DNA from 3 places in the Bradyrhizobium sp. 62 genome. Region 1 is predicted to be linked to each of the others. Evidence: predicted binding sites of a transcription regulator. Region 1 holds the regulator's gene; each other region holds the start of a gene.
The links. The regulator PhoB, encoded in region 1, activates phosphate uptake and scavenging genes when phosphate is short. The targets are predictions, from matches to a motif close to TGTCATNNANCTGTCAT.
Positions count from the first base shown of each region.

Region 1 (6,489 bases):
TTCCGCGGTCGCAAGGCACGCGCCGATCGGGAAGCCGCCGCCGAGCGCCTTGGCCAGCGACATCACGTCGGGTTCGACGCCAAGGCGGCGGTACGCGAACAGATCGCCAGTGCGGCCCATGCCGGTTTGCACCTCGTCGAAGGCGAGCAACAGACCCTTCTCGTCGCAGAGCTGGCGCAACGCCCTCAGGAAGGCGGGCGTTGCCGAACGCACACCGCCCTCGCCCTGGATCGGCTCGATCAGGATGCCGGCGGTCTGCGGACCGATCGCCTTTTTCACCGCGTCGAGATCGCCATGCGCAACCTGGTCGAAGCCCTCCATCGGGGGACCGAAACCTTCGAGATATTTTGCCGAACCCGTCGCGGCCAGCGTCGCCAGCGTGCGGCCATGGAAGGCGCCTTCGAAGGTGATCATGCGATAACGGTCTGGATGGCCCTTCGCGGCGTGATAACGGCGCACGACCTTGATCACGCATTCCAGCGCTTCGGCGCCGGAATTGCAGAAGAACACGAAATCCGCAAAACTTTCATTGCACAGGCGCGCGGCGAGCTTTTCGCCGTCCGGGCTCTGGAACAGGTTCGACATGTGCCAGAGCTTCGTGGCCTGCTCCTGCAACGCCGCGACCAGCGCCGGATGGGCATGGCCGAGCGCATTCACCGCCACCCCGGAGGTGAAATCGAGATAGCGCTCGCCATTGGTCGCGATCAGCCAGCAGCCTTCGCCACGCTCGAAACCGAGGTCGGACCTGGCGAAAACGGGGAGCAAATGCGGCGCTGCGCTGTTAGTCATGACGGTCACTTGAATGTTGCGGACGGTGTGAGCGTGCATTGCGCAACGCACCATCGACCGGCCCGGAAAACGAAACGTGCCGCCTCTTGCGGGCGGCACGTGCGACTATCTTAGGCTTGGTGAAACGGGTGTCAATGCCGCCCGGAAAGCCTCGCGAAACGCTGAATCCGTAGTCTTGCGGTGCCGATTTTGCGGGATTTAGTCACGGAACATGTGGAAGCGAGTCGGCGGACTCTTGCGCGGGAGTCACGCCATATTGTAGCGTTTGGATTGTCAGATACGACATCTCGTGCAGTGGTTCTGATCTTTAAGTCCTTATGTACCGGCGTAAACGTTCGGGCGTTCAAGACGCGCCCGGCGAGCCTTAAGGGATTCTGGCGGCACGGGTTTTTGAAGGCTTAGGCATTCGCTGCGAGGCCCCAGGATGGCTGGCGCGCAGCGAGGGAAAGGGTGCAATGACGGTTTTGACCTGGTCCGATGATCGCGTCGAGCAGCTGAAAAAGCTCTGGGAGGCCGGACTTTCGGCCAGCCAGATCGCGGCGGAGCTCGGCAATGTGACCCGCAATGCCGTGATCGGCAAAGTGCACAGGCTCGGCCTCTCGGGCCGCGCCAAGAGCCCTTCGTCGGCAGCGCCGCGGCCGCGCAAGGCGCGCCCCGCGCAGCACATGATGCGGGTGAGCCGCCCGATCTCGCGCGGCAACACCGCGCTGGCGCAGGCCTTCGAGGTCGAGGCTGAGCCGGATCCGGTCACCTATGACAACGTGGTGCCGATGAGCCAGCGGCTGTCACTGCTGGAATTGAACGAGGCGACCTGCCACTGGCCGGTCGGCGATCCCTCGAGCCCGGACTTCTTCTTCTGCGGTGGACGGGCGCTGTCCGGCCTGCCCTATTGCGCCCAGCACTCGCGCGTCGCGTACCAGCCGGCGTCGGATCGGCGGCGTGCACCGGTGAAGCCGGGGCCGCGCTAATTACCGCAAGTCCCCGCGCGAAGACGGCTCAACGATTTCAGTCTCGTCCCGGCCTAGTGCGCAATTGCGCACGGAGACCGGGACCCATATTCCGAGCGCGCAGTTGTTGCGCGAAAGGAGTCATTCCGAGTCTTCGCCAAACCACGTTCGGTGGTTATGGGTCCCGGATCAGCGCTCGCTTCGCTCGCTTGTCCGTGGCGACGTCGAAGAATTCGGGGACAGCTTGCCAACAAACAAGGCTGCAACCCTACACCTGCTCCGCCTTGGCAAACCGATCATCCAGCGCGTAACCAGCGCCGCGGACGGTGCGGATCGGGTCCTGCTCGCGGCCGAGATTGAGCAGCTTGCGCAGGCGGCCGATATGCACGTCGACGGTGCGCTCGTCGATATAGATGTCGCGGCCCCAGACGCTGTCGAGCAGTTGCTCGCGCGAGAACACCCGTCCCGGGTGCTCCAGGAAGAACTCCAGCAGGCGATATTCGGTCGGACCGAGATCGATCGGCCGGCCCGAGCGCGCCACGCGGCGCTTGTCGCGGTCGAGCTCGATGTCGCCAAAAGCAAGGACGGTGGCGAGCCGCTCGGGGCTTGCGCGCCGCAGCAGGCCTTTCACGCGCGCCAGCAGCTCCGGCACCGAGAATGGCTTGACGATGTAATCGTCGGCGCCGGTCGCAAGACCCCGCACCCGCTCGCTCTCCTCGCCGCGCGCGGTGAGCATGATAATCGGGAGCTGCTTGGTCTCGGGACGGGTGCGAAGCCGCCGGCACAGTTCGATGCCTGACAGGCCCGGCAGCATCCAGTCGAGCACGATCAGATCGGGGATGTGCTCCTTGAGGCGGGTGTCGGCGTCGTCGCCGCGCATCACCGTCTCGACGTCATAGCCGTCGCCTTCGAGGTTGTAGCGGAGAAGCTCGGTCAGGGCTTCCTCGTCCTCAACCACCATAATGCGTGCGCCCATCGGGTCGTCGCTCCCTTAAGTCTTCAGGTGTTCGGTACCGTGCTGGCGAAGGTCGTCATGTCGCCCTTCGGCCGCTTGTCGGTGATCGCCTGGCCCTCGATCATGTAGAACACGGTCTCGGCGATGTTGGTGGCGTGGTCGCCGATCCGCTCGATGTTCTTGGCGCAGAACATCAGGTGAATACAGAACGAGATGTTGCGCGGATCCTCCATCATGTAGGTAAGGAGCTCGCGGAACAGCGAGGTGCAGATGGCGTCGACTTCCTCGTCACCCTTCCACACCGCCATCGCCGCCGGCAAATCATGCGCGGCATAGGCGTCCAGCACCGACTTGACCTGCTGCTGCACGAGGTCGGTCATGTGCTCGAGGCCGCGGAACAGCTTGAGCGGATGGAAGTCCGTCTCCAGCGCCGCAACGCGCTTGCCCATGTTCTTGGCGAGGTCGCCGATGCGCTCGAGATCGGTCGCGACGCGCATGGCGCCGACGATCTCGCGCAGATCGACCGCCATTGGCTGGCGCCGGGCGATGGTGAGCACCGCGCGTTCCTCGATGCGCTTCTGCAGCGCGTCGAGTTCAGTGTCGATGGCGACGACGCGCTGGCCGAGCGGGACGTCGCGGCGGATCAATGCGTCGACGGACTCGACGATCATGCGCTCGGCGATGCCACCCATCTCGGCGACCAGGCGCGTGAGTTCCTGGAGGTCGGTGTCGAAGGCCTTTGCGGTATGTTCAGAACCCATGTCGCGTCTCCTAGCCGAACCGGCCGGTGATGTAATCCTGCGTGCGCCGGTCGGACGGCGACGTGAAGATCTTGCTGGTGTCGTCGAACTCGATCAACTCGCCGAGATACATGAAGGCGGTCTTGTCGGAGACGCGCGCCGCCTGCTGCATGTTGTGGGTGACGATCGCGATCGTGTAATCCTCGGACAGCTCCTGGATCAGCTCCTCGACCTTGGCGGTCGAGATCGGGTCGAGCGCCGAACAGGGTTCGTCGAACAGGATCACCTCGGGCCGCACCGCGACGGTGCGGGCGATGCAGAGGCGCTGCTGCTGGCCGCCGGAGAGCGACAGGCCGGAGGCGTTGAGCTTGTCCTTGACTTCGTTCCACAGCGCGCCGCCGCGCAGCGCCTTCTCGACGCGGCCGTCCATTTCGGACTTCGAGATCTTCTCATAAAGACGGATGCCGAACGCGATGTTCTCGTAGATCGTCATCGGGAACGGCGTCGGTTTCTGGAACACCATGCCGACGCGGGCGCGCAGCAGATTGAGGTCCAGCTTGCCGTCGAGGATGTTGGTCTGGTCGAGCATGAGCTGACCGGTGGCGCGCTGACCGGGATAGAGGTCGTACATCCGGTTGAAGATGCGCAGCAGGGTCGACTTGCCGCAGCCTGACGGACCGATGAACGCCGTGACGCGGTTGGCGCCGAGCGTCAGGTTGATGTTTTTCAGCGCGTGGTGCTCGCCGTAATAGAAGTTCAGGTTGCGCACGGTCACCTTGGGGGGCGCCTCCGGCAGCACTGCCGCGTGCGGCAGTCCACCTGACGCGCTCATCGATACGGAAAGATCACTCATTTTGCGGTCCTCTCGGCGCCAAGGATGCGCGCGAAAATATTAAGGGCAAGAACGGTCAGGGTGATGAGCAGCGCGCCGCTCCAGGCCAGCTGCTTCCAATAGGCATAGGGGCTCTGCACGAAGTTGTTGATGGTCACCGGCAGGTTTGCCATCGTCTTGTTCAGGCCGAGGCTGAAGAACTGGTTCGACAGCGCGGTGAACAGCAGCGGCGCGGTTTCACCGGCGACGCGGGCGGTCGCGAGCAGCACGCCGGTGATGAGGCCCGAACGGGCAGCGCGATAAGCGATCCGCTTGATCACCAGCGAACGCGGCAGGCCGAGCGCCGAGGCCGCCTCGCGCAACGCGTTCGGCACCAGCAGCAGCATGTCCTCGGTCGTGCGCAGCACCACCGGGATCACGATGACCGCGAGCGCGAGCGAGCCCGCGATCGCCGAGAAGCCGCGCATCGGCACCACCACCGCGCCGTAGATGAACAGGCCGATGATGATCGAGGGTGCCGAGAGCAGGATGTCGTTGATGAAGCGGATCACCGAGGTCAGCCGGTCATTGCGGCCGTACTCGGCGAGATAGGTGCCGGCGAACATGCCGAGCGGCGCGCCGATGCCGACGCCGATCACGGTCATGATCAGCGAGCCGACGATGGCGTTGAGCAGTCCGCCCTCGTTCGATCCCGGTGGCGGCGTGTTCTCGGTGAACAGCTGGACATTGAGTCCGGCCAGTCCGTTGTAGAGCAGCGTAATCAGGATCAGCGCGAGCCAGGTGACACCGAAGGCGGTTGCGGCGATGCAGAGCCCGCGGACGACGATGTCCTTGCGGCGGCGGCGTGAATAGATCGGATTCATGGCGTCAGTTCCCCGCCTTCTTTTCCAGCCGCATCAGCATCAGCCGCGCCGCCGCGAGCACGAAGAAGGTCAGCACGAACAGCAGGAGGCCGAGCAGGATCAGGCCGGACTGGTGCAGGCCGTCGCTCTCGGCGAACTCGGATGCGATCGCCGCCGAGATCGTGGTGCCGGGGGCGAAGATCGACGACGAGATCCGGAACGAGTTACCGATGATGAAGGTCACCGCCATGGTCTCGCCGAGCGCGCGGCCCAGCGCCAGCATGACGCCGCCGATGACGCCGACGCGGGTGTAGGGGATCACCACGCTGCGGACGACTTCCCAGGTGGTGCAGCCGACGCCGTAGGCGGCTTCCTTCAGCACCGGAGGCACTGTCTTGAACACGTCGACCGAAATCGAGGTGATGAAGGGCAGCACCATGATGGCGAGGATCAGCGCGGCATTGAACAGGCTGAGATAGGACGGGGGACCTGCGAAGATCGCGCCCAGCACGGGCACGCCGTCGAAGATCTTGATCATGAAGGGCTGGAACGTGTTGGCGAGGAACGGCCCCAACACGAAGAAGCCCCACATGCCGTAGATGATCGAGGGGATGCCGGCGAGCAGCTCGATCGCCATGCCGATCGGGCGGCGCAACCATTGCGGGCAGAGCTCGGTGAGGAAGATCGCAATGCCGAGACCCACGGGAATGGCGATCAGCATCGCGATGAAGGAGGTGACGAGCGTGCCGTACATCGGCCCGAGCGCGCCGAGCACGGGCGGATCGGCGGACGGCGCCCAGCGCTGCGTCCACAGGAACGAGACCCCGAATTCCTTCATCGCCGGGAAGGCGCCGACGATCAGCGAAAGGATAATGCCGCCGAGGATCAGAAGCACCGAGATCGCGGAGAGCCGCGTGATCCAGTAGAAGGTGACGTCCCCGAGCTTGAACGCGCTCAAGGCCTTGGCGCGATCATACGGTCCGGCGTCGTCGATTACATCGCTCTGAACGGCCATCTCTGCCACGCCGATCCCCTGTACCAAATAGTATACGTTTTTTGTTGGTCCGTGCCCCGGATGCGGCGCAGCGCATCCGGGGCACGAGCGTCGCGAGCCTAGCTCTTGATGTCGGCAGCCCAGGTCTTCTCGATCAGCTGAACGACCGGATCCGGCATCGGGATGTAGTCGAGCTCTTCAGCCGCCTTGCCGCCGCTCTTGAAGGCCCAGCGGAAGAACTTGATGGCTTCCTGCGAGGCCGCCTTGTCGGTGGCGTCCTTGTGCATGAGGATGAAGGTCGCCGCCGTGATCGGCCACGACTTCTCGCCGGGCTGGTCGGTCAGGATGACGTAGTAGCCGGGAGCCTTGGCCCAGTCGGCGTTGGCGGCG
Region 1 covers NZ_JADPIT010000016.1:275,979-282,467, forward strand. The annotation lists gene IVB47_RS20320 (aspartate aminotransferase family protein) at 1-789, opposite strand, end outside; gene IVB47_RS20325 (GcrA family cell cycle regulator) at 1,245-1,757, shown strand; gene phoB (phosphate regulon transcriptional regulator PhoB) at 2,005-2,712, opposite strand; gene phoU (phosphate signaling complex protein PhoU) at 2,736-3,452, opposite strand; gene pstB (phosphate ABC transporter ATP-binding protein PstB) at 3,463-4,284, opposite strand; gene pstA (phosphate ABC transporter permease PstA) at 4,281-5,126, opposite strand; gene pstC (phosphate ABC transporter permease subunit PstC) at 5,131-6,120, opposite strand; gene pstS (phosphate ABC transporter substrate-binding protein PstS) at 6,219-6,489, opposite strand, start outside.

Region 2 (6,489 bases), 170 kb from region 1:
CTATCGCGTCAACCGCCACACCGTGCGGCGCGCGCTGGCCGCGCTTGCGGAGCGCGGCATCGTGCGGGCCGAACGCGGCAGCGGAACCTACGTCGAGGCGCAGAAGCTCGCCTATCCGCTGCGCTCGCGGACCCGTTTCTCCGAGATCGTCGGCGCGGACGGCCGCGAACCGCATGGCCGGTTGATCGAGGCGTCCGATGATGTCGCGACCCGCGAACTCGCGCGGGAACTCGGCCTCAAGACCGGTGCACCGCTGGTGCGGATCGAGGCGATGCGCCTCGCCGACCGCACACCGATCTGCGTCTCCACGACGTGGCTGTCGGCGCAGCTGTTTCCGGGTGCGGGCGACGTCTTTGCCGCGACCCGCTCGATGACGAAATTGCTCGAGCATTACGGCGTCCGCGACTATCGCCGCGGCGCGACCCGGATCACCGCCGGCATCGTTGACGCAACCGACGCCGCACGGCTCGATCTGGCGCTGGGACGGCCGATCCTGGTGGTCGACGCCACCGATCACGATCTCGACGGCAAGCCGCTGGTCACCAAGCATTCGCGCTTTGCGGCGGAGCGGGTGGAATTTTTGGTGGAGTCGTAGGGTGGGCAAAGGCGCACTTGCGCCGTGCCCACCATCCATCCAGTGCTGCGATTGAACTGGTGCGCACGCGGCGCTTTACCACCCTACGAAATCGTGATCAGGCCACCGCCCTTCGCCCAATAATCGCGAAGCGCAGTTTTCCCGAGACGAAATCGATCGCGGCGACCGCGACCAGGATCATCAGGATCAGGAACGACACCTTCTGCCATTCCAGCACGCGGATCTGCTCGGCGAGTTGGAGGCCGATACCGCCGGCACCGACGATGCCGATGATGGTAGCCGAACGCGTGTTCGACTCGATGAAATAGAGCACTTGGCCGGCGATCACGGGCAAAACCTGCGGCAGCAGACCGAAGCGGATCTCGTGCAGCGCACTGCCGCCGGAGGCGCGGATGCCCTCGACCTGCTTCTGGTCCGCGCCCTCGATCGCCTCCGAGAACAGCTTTCCAAAGGCGCCGAAATCGGACACGGCAATGGCGAGCACGCCGGCAAACGGGCCGAGCCCGACCACGTTGATCCAAACCAGCGCCCAGATCAGCGTATCGACGCCGCGGATCGAATCCAGGAAACGTCGAATCGGGAAGCGCAAAATGCTCGACGGCACCACGTTACGCGCGGCAAGAAGACTGATCGGCAGCGCGAACACCGCAGCCAGCGTCGTGCCGAGCAGCGCGATCGACAGCGTCTCGCCCAGCGCCTTCAGATAGATCGGCAGCGACGAGCCGGGATCCGGCGGAATCATCATCAGGCTGATCCAGCCGAGCTGGCTGAGGCCGGCGACGAAGCGCGAGGGCGAGAAGTCGAGATCGACGAGGCCATAAATCAGGATCGCGAGCGCCGCGACGATCATCCCCGGCATGGCGAGCCGCGCCGAGGCCGGCCGGTCGAACACATCGGGGTAGCGCGCGCGAAGCGCGGCGATGTCGATCTCCTGCGGCCCCGTCACGTCCGCGTCTCCCTGCCGAACAGGCGGCCGCGCAGCCAGCCGGTGCTGATGTCGATAATGAAGACCGTGACGATGATGGTGAGCAGGATGGCGCTGACGTCGGAGTAATAGAACTTGCGGATGGCGACGACCAGCTCCTGGCCGATGCCGCCGGCGCCGACGAATCCCATCACGGAGGCCTCGCGGACGTTGATCTCGAAACGCAGCAGCGCGTAGCTGGCATAGCCCGCCGTGACCTGCGGCAGGATGGCGAAGCGCATGCAGGAGAGCCAGCTCGCGCCGGTCGAGCGGACGCCTTCGACCGGCTTCATGTCGGCGTTCTCGACGATCTCGGAGAACAGCTTTCCGAGCGCGCCGGTGGAGTGAATCGCAATGGCCAGTACGCCCGCCATCGGTCCGAGCCCGAAGGCGATCACGAAGATCAGCGCAAACACGATGCCGGGCACCGTGCGGGCGAATTCAAGCAGGCGCCGCACCGCGAACCGCAGCCAGGGCGCGGGCGAGGTGTTTTCAGCCGCGAAGAAGTTCAGGCAGAAGGCAAAAGTCGCGCCGATCAACGTGCCGACATAGGAGATCAGCAGGGTCTCGCCCAGCATCCTCAGCCATTTGCGCCAGCCCCAGAGCCACTCGCCGACATCGGTCCAGACCCGCTGCCCGCTGTCGAGTGTGAGGATGCGGTCGAAATAGCTGATGAAGTTGCTGTAATGGGCGAACAGCGTCCGCAGATTCACTTCCGCGCCGATCGCCGCCAGAAGCAGCGCAGCGGCGAACACCACGGCTCCGAACAGGAGGCGCCCTCGCCTGCGCGCGACCGCCTGGCGATAGGCGGCGTTGAGCACGGCGAGCTGCTGCTCGGGAAGGATCGAAACCGCGACGGTCATCTGATCAGGAAAGGTGGTCGATCAAAGAGAAAGAGCCGGGTCCATCGACCCGGCTCCAGTGGCATCGTCCCGAAACTCAGGACGCCTTCTTCTTACGCAGCGCATCGACGAACTTGATCAGCTCGATCGTGCCATCCCAATCCTTGGTGGTCGCGGGATGAAAACCTTTCTTCTGGCCGTCCTGGAGGCGGTCGAAGGCAGCCTTGTCCTTGGCCGGCGCGTCGAAGAACGCCTTCGCGATCGCGGCCTTGGCCTCTTCCGGCAGGTCGGAATTGTAGGCATAGGGGCCGTTGATGATCGGCGCCGACTTGTGGATGATGCGGAAATCATCCTTCTTCATCGCCGAGCCATCGGCATTCTTCAGCATGCCCTTGGTCAGCATCTGCGCCAGCGTCGAATCGTCGTCGCTGGTCCACTGGTTGGCCGCGACGTCGACCGTGCCCTGCGCAAGTGCCAGGATCGCGTTCTCGTGGCTGCCGGTGAAGACGACCTTGCTGAAATAGGTGTCGGCGTCCGCGATGCCCATTTTGTCGAGCTCGAAACGCGGCACGTTGTTGCCGGAGGTTGAGTTCGGGTCGACCAGGCCGAGGTTCTTGCCCTTGAGCTGGTCGATGCTCTTGTAGGGGCTGCTCGCCTTGACGAAGAACACCGAGTAGTAGCCGGTAGAGCCGTCGGAGTTGATGTCGTTCGCGAAGGCGTCGGTCTTGACGCCGGTCAGGCGGGCGCGGGCAAACGACGCTGAGCCATAGCTTGCGATATGAATGTTGCCGGCACGCTGACCTTCGATGACGGCCGCGTAGTCGTTGGCGATGCGCAGCGTGACTTTCACGCCCAATTCCTTGGAGAGATAGTTCATGAACGGCGCCCAGCGCTCGGTGACGCCCGAGGCGTTTTCCGCCGGAATGACCGCGAAGGTCAGTTCGGGATATCTAGCTTTCCAGTCCTCGGCGGAAGCCGAGGTCGTGAACGCGAGCGCGGCGGCGCCGGCAAGAATCAATCTGCGAGTGATCATGATAGCCTCTTCATTGGTTGAGGTCGGTTGACGCAAAACTGGTGGGTCCTGATGCGGCGCCGCTCAGGCGGCGGCCGCCGTTCCAAGCACCGGAATGCCCTGTCGCACCGGTGCGAGCGTGCCGCCCATGACATCGGCGGCTTCGAGATCGTAGAGCTCGCGCGCAACGTGCTCGGTCAACTCAGCCGGTGCGCCGTCGAACACCACGCGTCCCTGCGCCATGCCGATCAGGCGGTCGCAATAGCTGCGCGCCAGGTCGAGCGAATGCAGATTGCAGAGCACGGTGATGCCAAAATGCTTGTTGATGCGCAAAAGCGCATCCATGACGATCTTGGTGTTGCGCGGATCGAGCGAAGCGATCGGCTCGTCGGCGAGGATGATGTCGGGCTGCTGCACCAGCGCGCGGGCGATCGCGACGCGCTGCTGCTGGCCGCCGGAGAGTTGGTCGGCGCGCTGGGCTGCTAGCGGGGCGATGTCGAACTGCTCAAGCGCGGACATCGCCAGCGCCTTGTCCTGCTCGGGCCAGGTCTGCGACAGCGAGCGCCAGGCCGGCATCGTCGCAAGCCGTCCCATCAGGACGTTGGTGAGAACGTCGAGCCGGCCGACCAGATTGAACTGCTGAAAGATCATCGCCGAGCGCGCCCGCCACTGCCGCAGCTCCTTACCGCGCAGCGCCGTGACGTCGAGGCCGTCGAACAGGATGCGGCCCTGCGAAGGGGCCGCGAGACGGTTGATGGTCCGCAGCAGGGTCGACTTGCCGGCGCCGGACCGTCCGATCACGCCGACGAAGCCGCCGGGAGAGACTTGAAACGAGGCGTCGTCCACCGCGGCTTTCACGCCGAAGCGACACGTTAGACCTTCAACCACCAGCATGCAGGGCTCCAGAGTAGCTGGGACCCACCGCTAACGCCGGCGCTTGACACTTGTGTGACACGAACGTTGCGGTGCGGCGATCCTACACACATCATCCCCTGTTCATCCCCTGTCATCGCGGCGTCATGACATTGTCATCAAGCCGCTCGAAGAGAAACGCCCGCCCTCTCGTTCGGATGCAACATGGCCGCCAAAGCTCTTTCGGTCCAGCCGACCATCGATCCCTCGGCGAAGCTGCACGACGCCAGGCTTGGCGCCTATACCGAGGTCGGCGCGCGCACGATGCTACACGAGGTGACGATGGGCGATTACTCCTATGTCGTGAACGACGCCCAGATCACCTACACCACCATCGGAAAGTTCTGCTCGATCGCGGCGATGACACGGATCAATCCGGGCAATCACCCGATGCACCGCGCCACGCAGGCGCACTTCACCTATCGTTCGAGCGCCTATTTCGAAGGCGAGAGCGACGACACGGAATTCTTCGACTGGCGGCGCCAGCATCACGTCCATATCGGGCATGACGTCTGGATCGGCCATGGCGCGATCGTGCTGCCGGGCCGCAACATCGGCACCGGCGCGGTGATCGCGGCCGGCGCCATCGTCACCAAGGACGTTCCGGCCTACACCATCGTCGCCGGCAATCCGGCGCGCATCGTTCGCCGGCGGTTCTCGGAAGAGCTTGCCGGACGGCTCGCCACCCTCGCCTGGTGGGATTGGGATCACGACAAATTGCGTACAGCACTGCCCGATTTCCGCAAGCTCGGGATTGAAGATTTTCTCTCGACATACGAAGCACGAGCAAGTTCTCTCAACAATTCTGTTAGCAGCAAACCAAGCGCAGTCGCGTGACAGACATTTTCCTTGAGGGCGGCCGAACCCTGATCGGCTCCGAGCTCGTCGAAACTTCTCTTGCCCTGTCCGGAACGGACATCGCAGAGATCGATGCCTCTCGCGGCCGGGCGCGGCTTGCGATCGACGCGCGCAACCTGCTGGTCCTGCCTGGCATCGTCGATCTGCATGGCGATGCCTTCGAGCGGCAGATGATGCCGCGCGCCGGGGTCGATTTTCCGATCGACGTGGCGCTCGCCGATAGCGACCGCCAAGCGATCAGCAACGGTATCACCACGGTGTTTCACGCCACGACCTGTTCGTGGGAGCCGGGCCTGCGCAGCGCCGACAATGCGCGCGGCCTGATGGAGGCGATCGAACGGCAGCGCCCGCAATTCGCGGCCGACACCCGCTTTCACCTGCGCCACGAGACCTATAATCTCGACGCCGAAACCGAGATCAGCCAGTGGCTCAGCGATGGCCGCGTCGACCTGTTCGCCTTCAACGACCACATGGACGGCACGGTTGGGGACATGGCCAAGCCGCGCAAGCGCAATCGCATGGTGGAGCGCACCGGCCTGTCGGGCGAGGATTTCGACCGGCTGGTCCGACACGTGCTTTCGTACGCCAGCGAGGTCCCTGCTTCGGTGTCACGGCTGGCCGCCGCGGCCCGCGCCGCCGGGATGCGGATGCTCTCGCACGACGACGCAACGCCGGCGATGCGCGAGGGCTTTCGCGCCATGGGCGTGGCGATCGCGGAATTTCCGATCAACGAGGAGACGGCGCGGGCGGCGGCAAGCCACGGCGACGACATCGTCTACGGCGCACCGAACGTCGTGCGCGGCGGCAGCCACACGGGCTGGACCAAAGCATCCGACATGATCGCCAAGGGGCTCTGCTCGGTGCTGGCCTCGGACTATTACTATCCCGCGCAGCTGCTCGCTGCGTTCCGCCTCGCCGCCGATGGCGTGCTGCCGCTGACCGAGGCCTGGAACCTGGTCTCCGCCGCGCCGGCGCGCGCGACCGGCCTTGCCGATCGCGGCGTGCTCGCGGAAGGCCGGCGCGCGGATATTGTGCTGGTCGATGACAGCGTGCCGCTGCGGCCGCGGCTGATCGCCGTGATATCGGGCGGCAAGCTCGTGCATCTCACCGACGCGGCGCGGTTGCTTGGCATGGCAGCTACCCCGCGCGAAGCTGTCGTCGCGGCATAAACCCGCTATGCTCGGACGATGACAAGTTTCCCCCGCTACGCGATCTATTTTGCCGCAGGCAGCGACAGCGCCCTCTCCCGCTTCGGCGCGGAGCTGCTCGGTTACGACGTCTATACCGGCAATGAGCTGCCCTTTCC
Region 2 covers NZ_JADPIT010000016.1:106,550-113,038, forward strand. The annotation lists gene phnF (phosphonate metabolism transcriptional regulator PhnF) at 1-595, shown strand, start outside; gene phnE (phosphonate ABC transporter, permease protein PhnE) at 693-1,454, opposite strand; gene phnE (phosphonate ABC transporter, permease protein PhnE) at 1,538-2,422, opposite strand; gene phnD (phosphonate ABC transporter substrate-binding protein) at 2,499-3,434, opposite strand; gene phnC (phosphonate ABC transporter ATP-binding protein) at 3,498-4,307, opposite strand; gene IVB47_RS19510 (chloramphenicol acetyltransferase) at 4,491-5,162, shown strand; gene IVB47_RS19515 (alpha-D-ribose 1-methylphosphonate 5-triphosphate diphosphatase) at 5,159-6,352, shown strand; gene IVB47_RS19520 (DUF1045 domain-containing protein) at 6,371-6,489, shown strand, end outside.
Region 2: a site for PhoB is predicted at 4,429-4,445, ahead of phnC (phosphonate ABC transporter ATP-binding protein). Genes of this name have one in related genera too.

Region 3 (6,489 bases), on a different contig from region 1:
GGATGCCTGCGGGCATCTGGACGATCGAATAGAGCGAATCGATGCCCTTCAGCGTCCTGGATTCGACTGGGACGCCGAACACGGGCAGTTCCGTCAGCGCTGCCGCCATGCCGGGCAGGTGCGCAGCGCCGCCCGCGCCGGCGATGATGACCTTGTAACCGGCCCCCTTGGCGCCCTTGGCGAACGCAAACAGCCGATCGGGGGTGCGGTGTGCCGAAACGATGCGAGTGTCGGCGACAACGCCGAGCGCTGCAAGCGTGTCGGCGGTATGCCGCATCGTGTCCCAGTCCGACTGGCTTCCCATGATGATGGCGATTGGCGCGGTCATGACGTCAATTGTGCTCGAAAAACAGGAAGATAGGCCAGATTAGCGGTTCCGGCCGGTTGCTCGCAAGGCGGTGGCAAGGAGAAGGGAATGCACTATCCTGTCTTGGTGAATCCCCGCAAGCCTTCATTGAGCAGGATGCCCATGAAGAAACCAAAAAGGGCGAGCGCTGCGAAGGCCAAAAAGGGCCCGAAAACCAGCGCCGGTCGCTCCAAAGTTGCTCCCAAGCGTCTGGCCAAGAGTCGGGCCAAGGGCCCGGCCAAGCTTCCGGCGCGGCGTGGAGCGTCGGCCGCTGGCGGCGCCAAAGGGGCCATGAAGCCGGCCGTCAACGCGACCATCCGCGACCTCCGGAGCAAGCTCAAGGGGGCGCTGCGGCGGGTCGCGGAGCTCGAGGCAGCCGCCGACACCGACTTCCTGCTGGAAATTCCGAACCGGCGCGGCTTCGAACGTGAGCTCGCTCGCGCCGTCGCCTACATGAAGCGCTACCGCGCCAGCGGCGCGCTGATCGTCCTCGACGTCGATCGGCTGAAGCCGATCAACGATTCCTTCGGCCATGCGGCCGGCGACGAGGTGCTGAAGGCGATTGCCGCCACGCTGACGCGGCAGATCCGCGCCTCGGACGTGGTGGGCCGCCTCGGCGGCGACGAGTTCGCGCTGCTGCTCTGGAATCTCAGCGAGACCGACGCCAAGGCGAAGGCCGCGGCTTTCGAGCAGGCCGTCGACGAATTGTCCTTTGTCTTTCGCGGCCAGCACGTGAGCGCGGGCGCTTCCGCCGGCGTCGCCCTGCTTGGAGTGCAGTCCGACTCCACGCGGGCCCTGGAGGAGGCCGATGCCGCCATGTATGTGCGCAAGGCGCACCGGCGGCACGAGCCGCACATCAGGCTCGTCAGCAGCTAGTTAAAGTGTGCCGAGGTCTTTCGGTACGTTGCCGAAGCTGCGGAGCAGTTTGGCGTCGCCGAATTCGCCGGTCATGGGATCGCCGCTGCGGCTGAACGCGACCGCGCCGGTGTGGCCGGCGCCGCGCGACATGATCTCGGCGCGCCGTAGCGCGGCCGCCGCGCTCTGGCATTCCTCGGCCGCACCTGCGACCGGCGAGCCGTCCTCGTCGGTCAGGAAAGGTAATGCAACGTAATAGGTGACATCGGACATGGTCGGCTCCGATAGCTGACAGTCAGGCGGCGCTACTCTTGCTGCGCGAGGTCTCCGGAATGCAGCCTGCGGAAACCGCCGCCTGCAATTCCTCCAGCTCGGCCTCCAGATATTCATTGGCCATGATCAGCGCCTTGATGGTGCTGCGCAGATTGCCGTCGCACATCGCGATCGCCTGATCACAGGCTTGTTCATAATGGCCGTTGTCGAGAAGGGCGGCTGCCGACATCTGCGTTTTCCTTGGACGGTTTTCCGGGGGGCGTTGGTGTCTAAATGTTCTTATTTTGTTCCTTTTGAGTCAAGCGGATTCACATGCGGCGGGTCGCCGTGAGCTGTCCTCCTGTGGATCAGGCGATGATATCGGGCGTGATCTGGTCTTCGATGAACGCGATACGGTCACGCAACAACAGCTTGCGTTTCTTCAACCGCTGTAACCGCAACAGGTCGGGGGCGGGCGATTGATGCAGTGCATCGATCGCCGCATCAAGATCTCGGTGTTCCTGGTGCAACCGGGCGAGCTCGGATTCGAGTTCGCGCGCATCTTCATTGGTCATGTCTGCGGTGGCCGAAAAACCGATAGGCGTGAGATTAAGGCTGTGGATGCCCTGTGGAAACTATCGTCCTTGCGCGCCGTGATCGCAAGCGATCTCGGGCTGTCCCGCGTCGATCTCCCGCGGGATATTTCTGCGGTCGCTTCGACGTTGCGCAAGCGCATTGATATCACGGATTTTTCCCGCGTGGTTCCCTTACTCACGCTTCGTTACATATGAATTTTCAAAAATGACAGTGCGACGACGGATACCCATCGACAGAACGAATCGGTGATGTACACTTCGTCGTCCGGTCGAATCCAAGGTTCACCCCTACCGAGGAGGTTTCGAATGACAATTCAGGCACATCTGGTTGAATTGGAACGGAAGCACAAAACTCTCGAAAACGAATTGCACGAAGCTCTCGTGCACCTTTCAACAGACGACCTGCAAATTGTTGAGTTGAAGCGCCGGAAGTTGATGGTCAAGGACCAGATCGAGCGTCTCAGGCACGGCGACACGCTCCACTAGTAACCCCGTAACAGCGTAGAGTTGATCGCACCCTTTCAGGCAGGGATGGGAGCCTTTGCGCTCATCCCTGCTGCAAGGCGCGCAGCGTGCAAGGATTTCGCCGCTCTAGCTTCTTGTCTGGACGCGCTTCTTTACGCGCAACCGGAATCCCCTTCGCTTTAAACCACTAGATGTTTGCGAGCTCGGCAACGTGATCCGCGATCGCGAGCGATGACGTCAATCCGGGCGACTCGATGCCGAACAGATTGATCAGGCCTTCGACGCCGTGATCGCGCGGGCCCTGCATCAAGAAATCCTGCGTGGCCACCGCCGGCGGCACGATCTTCGGGCGGATGCCCGAATAGCTCGGCATGAGCGCGCCGTCAGGCAACGTCGGCCAGTATCTGCGGATCGCCGGGTAGAAGCGCTCGGCGCGTGACGGGTCGACCTCATAGTCGATCGTCTCGATCCACTCGACGTCGGGGCCGAAACGCGCCTGTCCTGCCATGTCCAGCGTCAGATGCACCCCTAGCCCACCGGGCTCGGGCACCGGATAGATCAGGCGCGAGAACGGTGCCCTGGCATTGCAGCTGAAGTAGTTTCCCTTGGCGAGGTAGGCCGTCGGGATCCGTTCCAGCGGCATGCCCTCGATGTTGCGCGCCACGGTGGTCGCCGAGAGCCCGGCGGCGTTGACGAGGAGGCTGCATTGCAGCGTCATCGGCGCTTCGCCGCCCGCCTCGATCTCGATGACGCCGGCGGTCGCCTTGGCACGGATCAGCGGGGTGTGGAACGCGAAGGCCGCGCCCGCGTCCTCGGCTTCGCCGCGCAGCGAGAGCATGTAGGCGTGGCTGTCGATGATGCCGGTCGACGGCGACAGCAGCGCGGCGTCGCAGGCGAGCGCCGGCTCCAGCCCACGTGCCGCATCGCCCGTGAGCAACTGCATGTCGAGCACGCCGTTGGCCTCGGCATGCGCCTTGATCGATTGCAGCTTCTCGGTCTCTTTCGGATTGGTCGCGACGATCAGCTTGCCGCAATTCCTGTGCGGGATGCCGCGCTCGGAACAGTAACGATAGAGCGCGTGCTTGCCGTCGACGCACATGCGCGCCATCCAGCTTCCGGCGCGGTAGTAGATGCCGGCATGGATCACCTCGCTGTTGCGCGAGGAGGTGATGGTGCCGATGGCCTCGGCTTGCTCGAGCACGATCACCTCGCGCCCGGCTTGCGCCAGCTTTCGAGCCACCGCGAGCCCGATCACGCCGGCTCCGATGACGACGCAGTCCACCCTATCCATGGTTGTGCAGGACGTCCGCTCGAAGCGACGAAGGCCTCACGCCTGGAAACGGCGGCGCGGGGGCGTTTTCCGTTAAGGAAGCATTTATCATGTCAGGGCAATTGCCGTATTTGATGCCACATTTTTCCGTTGCTCGTACAGGCGTTTACCCGATCCAAACCCGCCAGGCCAGACAATCCGACGTTGAAATCGCGGGTGGCTGATGGCTGAGAAGAACTGGCACGCGGGCAGCGCGCTTCCGATTGCGATGCAGGCCGTCGTGTGCCTGGCCGCAGCGGTCGCGCCTGCGCGCGCCTTTGCCCTCTCCGACAGCTTCAGCCCTCCGAGCTACCTCGGCCACCTCGATCCCAACGTGATCTGGGAAGCCCTGATCGCGGGAATTGTGATCTGTTCGTTCTTCGCCGCGATCGCGCTATGGATCCATTCCTCACTGCGCCGGACTAGGCGTTTGCAGCTGCGGCGCAATGCCTTTGTCTCCTCCGCCATGAACAACCTCAACCAGGGCGTGGTGATGACGGATGCGCAGCGGCGCATCATCTTCTGCAACGACCGCTATCTCGATATCTACGGCTTGATGCGGTCGGACATCTGGGCCGGAATGACCGGCCACGACATCCTTGAGCTGCGGCGCCAGCGTGGCGTGCTCGGCGGCGCTTCCGACGACGAGTTCTATGAGAAGGCGGCAAGCCCGAACGGCCTGATAACCGAACTGCCGGACGGGCGGGCCATCCTGGTGAAGTATTTCGTGCTGCCCAACGGCGGCTCGGTGGCGACCCATCTGGACGTCAGCGAGCAGCGCAGGCTGTCCCGGCAGCTCGCCTCCACCAAGCAGTTCCTGGAAACATTGCTGGACCACGTACCGGCCTGCGTGGCGGCGAAGAACATCGAGGATGGTCGCTACATTTTCGCCAATAGCGCCTATGAGCGCTTCTGGGGTTTCTCACGCGATCATGCCGTCGGCAAGAACGCCCGCGAGCTGTTTGCGCCCATCTCGGCGGACAGCATCGAGGCGACCGACCGGGCGGCACTCGATTCGCCGGACGGCCAGTTTCGCAACGAATTCGAGGTCGACCGCGCCGGTGAGCGGCGCATGGTTGCCTCGATCCGGATCGTGGTCCGCAACGAGAGCAACAAGCCCGAATTCCTGATGCTCGTGTTCGAGGACATCACCGATCGCCGCTCGCTGTCGAAGGAGCTGGAGAGCACGAAGAAGTTCCTGGAGCTCGTGGTCGACAACATCCCGGTGGCCCTGATCGTCGAGCAGGTCAAGGACGGCCGCTACCTGCTCGCCAACCGCAGCGCGGAGACGATCCTCAACCGCAGGCGCGAGGAAGCCACGGGCCTGACCGCGTCCGACATCTTCAATCCCAAGGAAGCCAAGCTGATCATCGCGCGCGACGAAGCCGCGATCAAGAAGCGTGGGATGATCACCGAAGAGCACCCGATCTCCACCAAGGACGGGCTGCGGCTGTTCCTCACCCGCCGCGCCACCGTGCTGGGCGACACCGGCGAGCCGCAATATCTGATCAAGACCCACGAGGACGTCACCGATCGCCGGCAGACCGAGTCGCGCATGGCGCACATGGCCTACCACGACGGCCTCACCGATTTGCCGAACCGTGCCGCTTTCCTGCAGGCGTTGACCCAGATGATCGAGGCCTGCGAGGGCACCGGCGAGGAGTTCGCGGTTCTGTGCGTCGATCTCGACGGCCTCAAGGAGGTCAATGACGTCTTCGGCCATGCGCACGGCGACAAGCTCCTGGTCGAGGTGGCCCAGCGGCTCCAGGATTCCGCGCGCGGCGGCGTGGTGGCGCGCCTGTCCGGCGATGAGTTCGGCCTGATCATCGACGGCAAGCAGCCGGAGGCGGGCCTCGCGCTGGCGCAGCAGATCGGTGATGCCGTCGCCAAGGAATTCCAGATCGACGGCCGCCCGGTCCGCGCCGGCGTCACCACCGGCATGTCGATCTTCCCGCACAACGGCGCCGACGCCGCCTCGCTGCTCGCCAATGCCGGCGCGGCGCTGTTCCGCGCCAAGCAGAAATCGCGCGGCACGATCAGCCTGTTCCAGCCGGAGATGGACCAGCAGATCCGCGATCGCCGCGTGCTGCACCAGGACCTCTCGATGGCGATCAAGAATGGCGAGCTCTCGCTCGCCTTCCAGCCGCAGGGGACTGCGGGCCACAGCGTCGCCGAGAGCGATATCATCGGTTTCGAGGCGCTGGCGCGCTGGCAGCACCCGGTGCGCGGCCAGGTTTCCCCGGCCGAATTCATTCCGATCGCGGAGGAAAGCGGCCTGATCGTCGAGATGGGCGAGTGGATCCTGCGCGAGGCCTGCCGCGAGGCCGCCTCCTGGCCGACGCCGCTTCAGGTCGCGGTCAACCTGTCGCCGGCGCAGTTCATGCACGGCGACGTGGTCGGGCTCGTCCATTCCATTCTGCTCGAGACGGGTCTCGCACCCGGCCGGTTAGAGCTTGAGATCACCGAGGGCGTGCTGATCGAGGACTTCGATCGCGGTCTTGCGCTGCTGCGCCGGCTCAAGGCGCTCGGCGTGCGCATCTCCATGGACGATTTCGGCAGCGGTTATTCCTCGCTGAGCTATCTCCAGGCGTTCCCGTTCGACAAGATCAAGATCGACCGCGCCTTCATCATCAATCTCGGCCGCAACCCGCAATCGGCGGCGATCG
Region 3 covers NZ_JADPIT010000023.1:176,895-183,383, reverse strand. The annotation lists gene purE (5-(carboxyamino)imidazole ribonucleotide mutase) at 1-328, opposite strand, end outside; gene IVB47_RS24460 (GGDEF domain-containing protein) at 470-1,222, shown strand; gene IVB47_RS24455 (hypothetical protein) at 1,223-1,474, opposite strand; gene IVB47_RS24450 (hypothetical protein) at 1,497-1,703, opposite strand; gene IVB47_RS24445 (DUF465 domain-containing protein) at 1,822-2,028, opposite strand; gene IVB47_RS24440 (DUF465 domain-containing protein) at 2,356-2,535, shown strand; gene IVB47_RS24435 (NAD(P)/FAD-dependent oxidoreductase) at 2,702-3,805, opposite strand; gene IVB47_RS24430 (EAL domain-containing protein) at 4,008-6,489, shown strand, end outside.
Region 3: a site for PhoB is predicted at 2,255-2,271, ahead of IVB47_RS24440 (DUF465 domain-containing protein). Genes of this name have one in related genera too.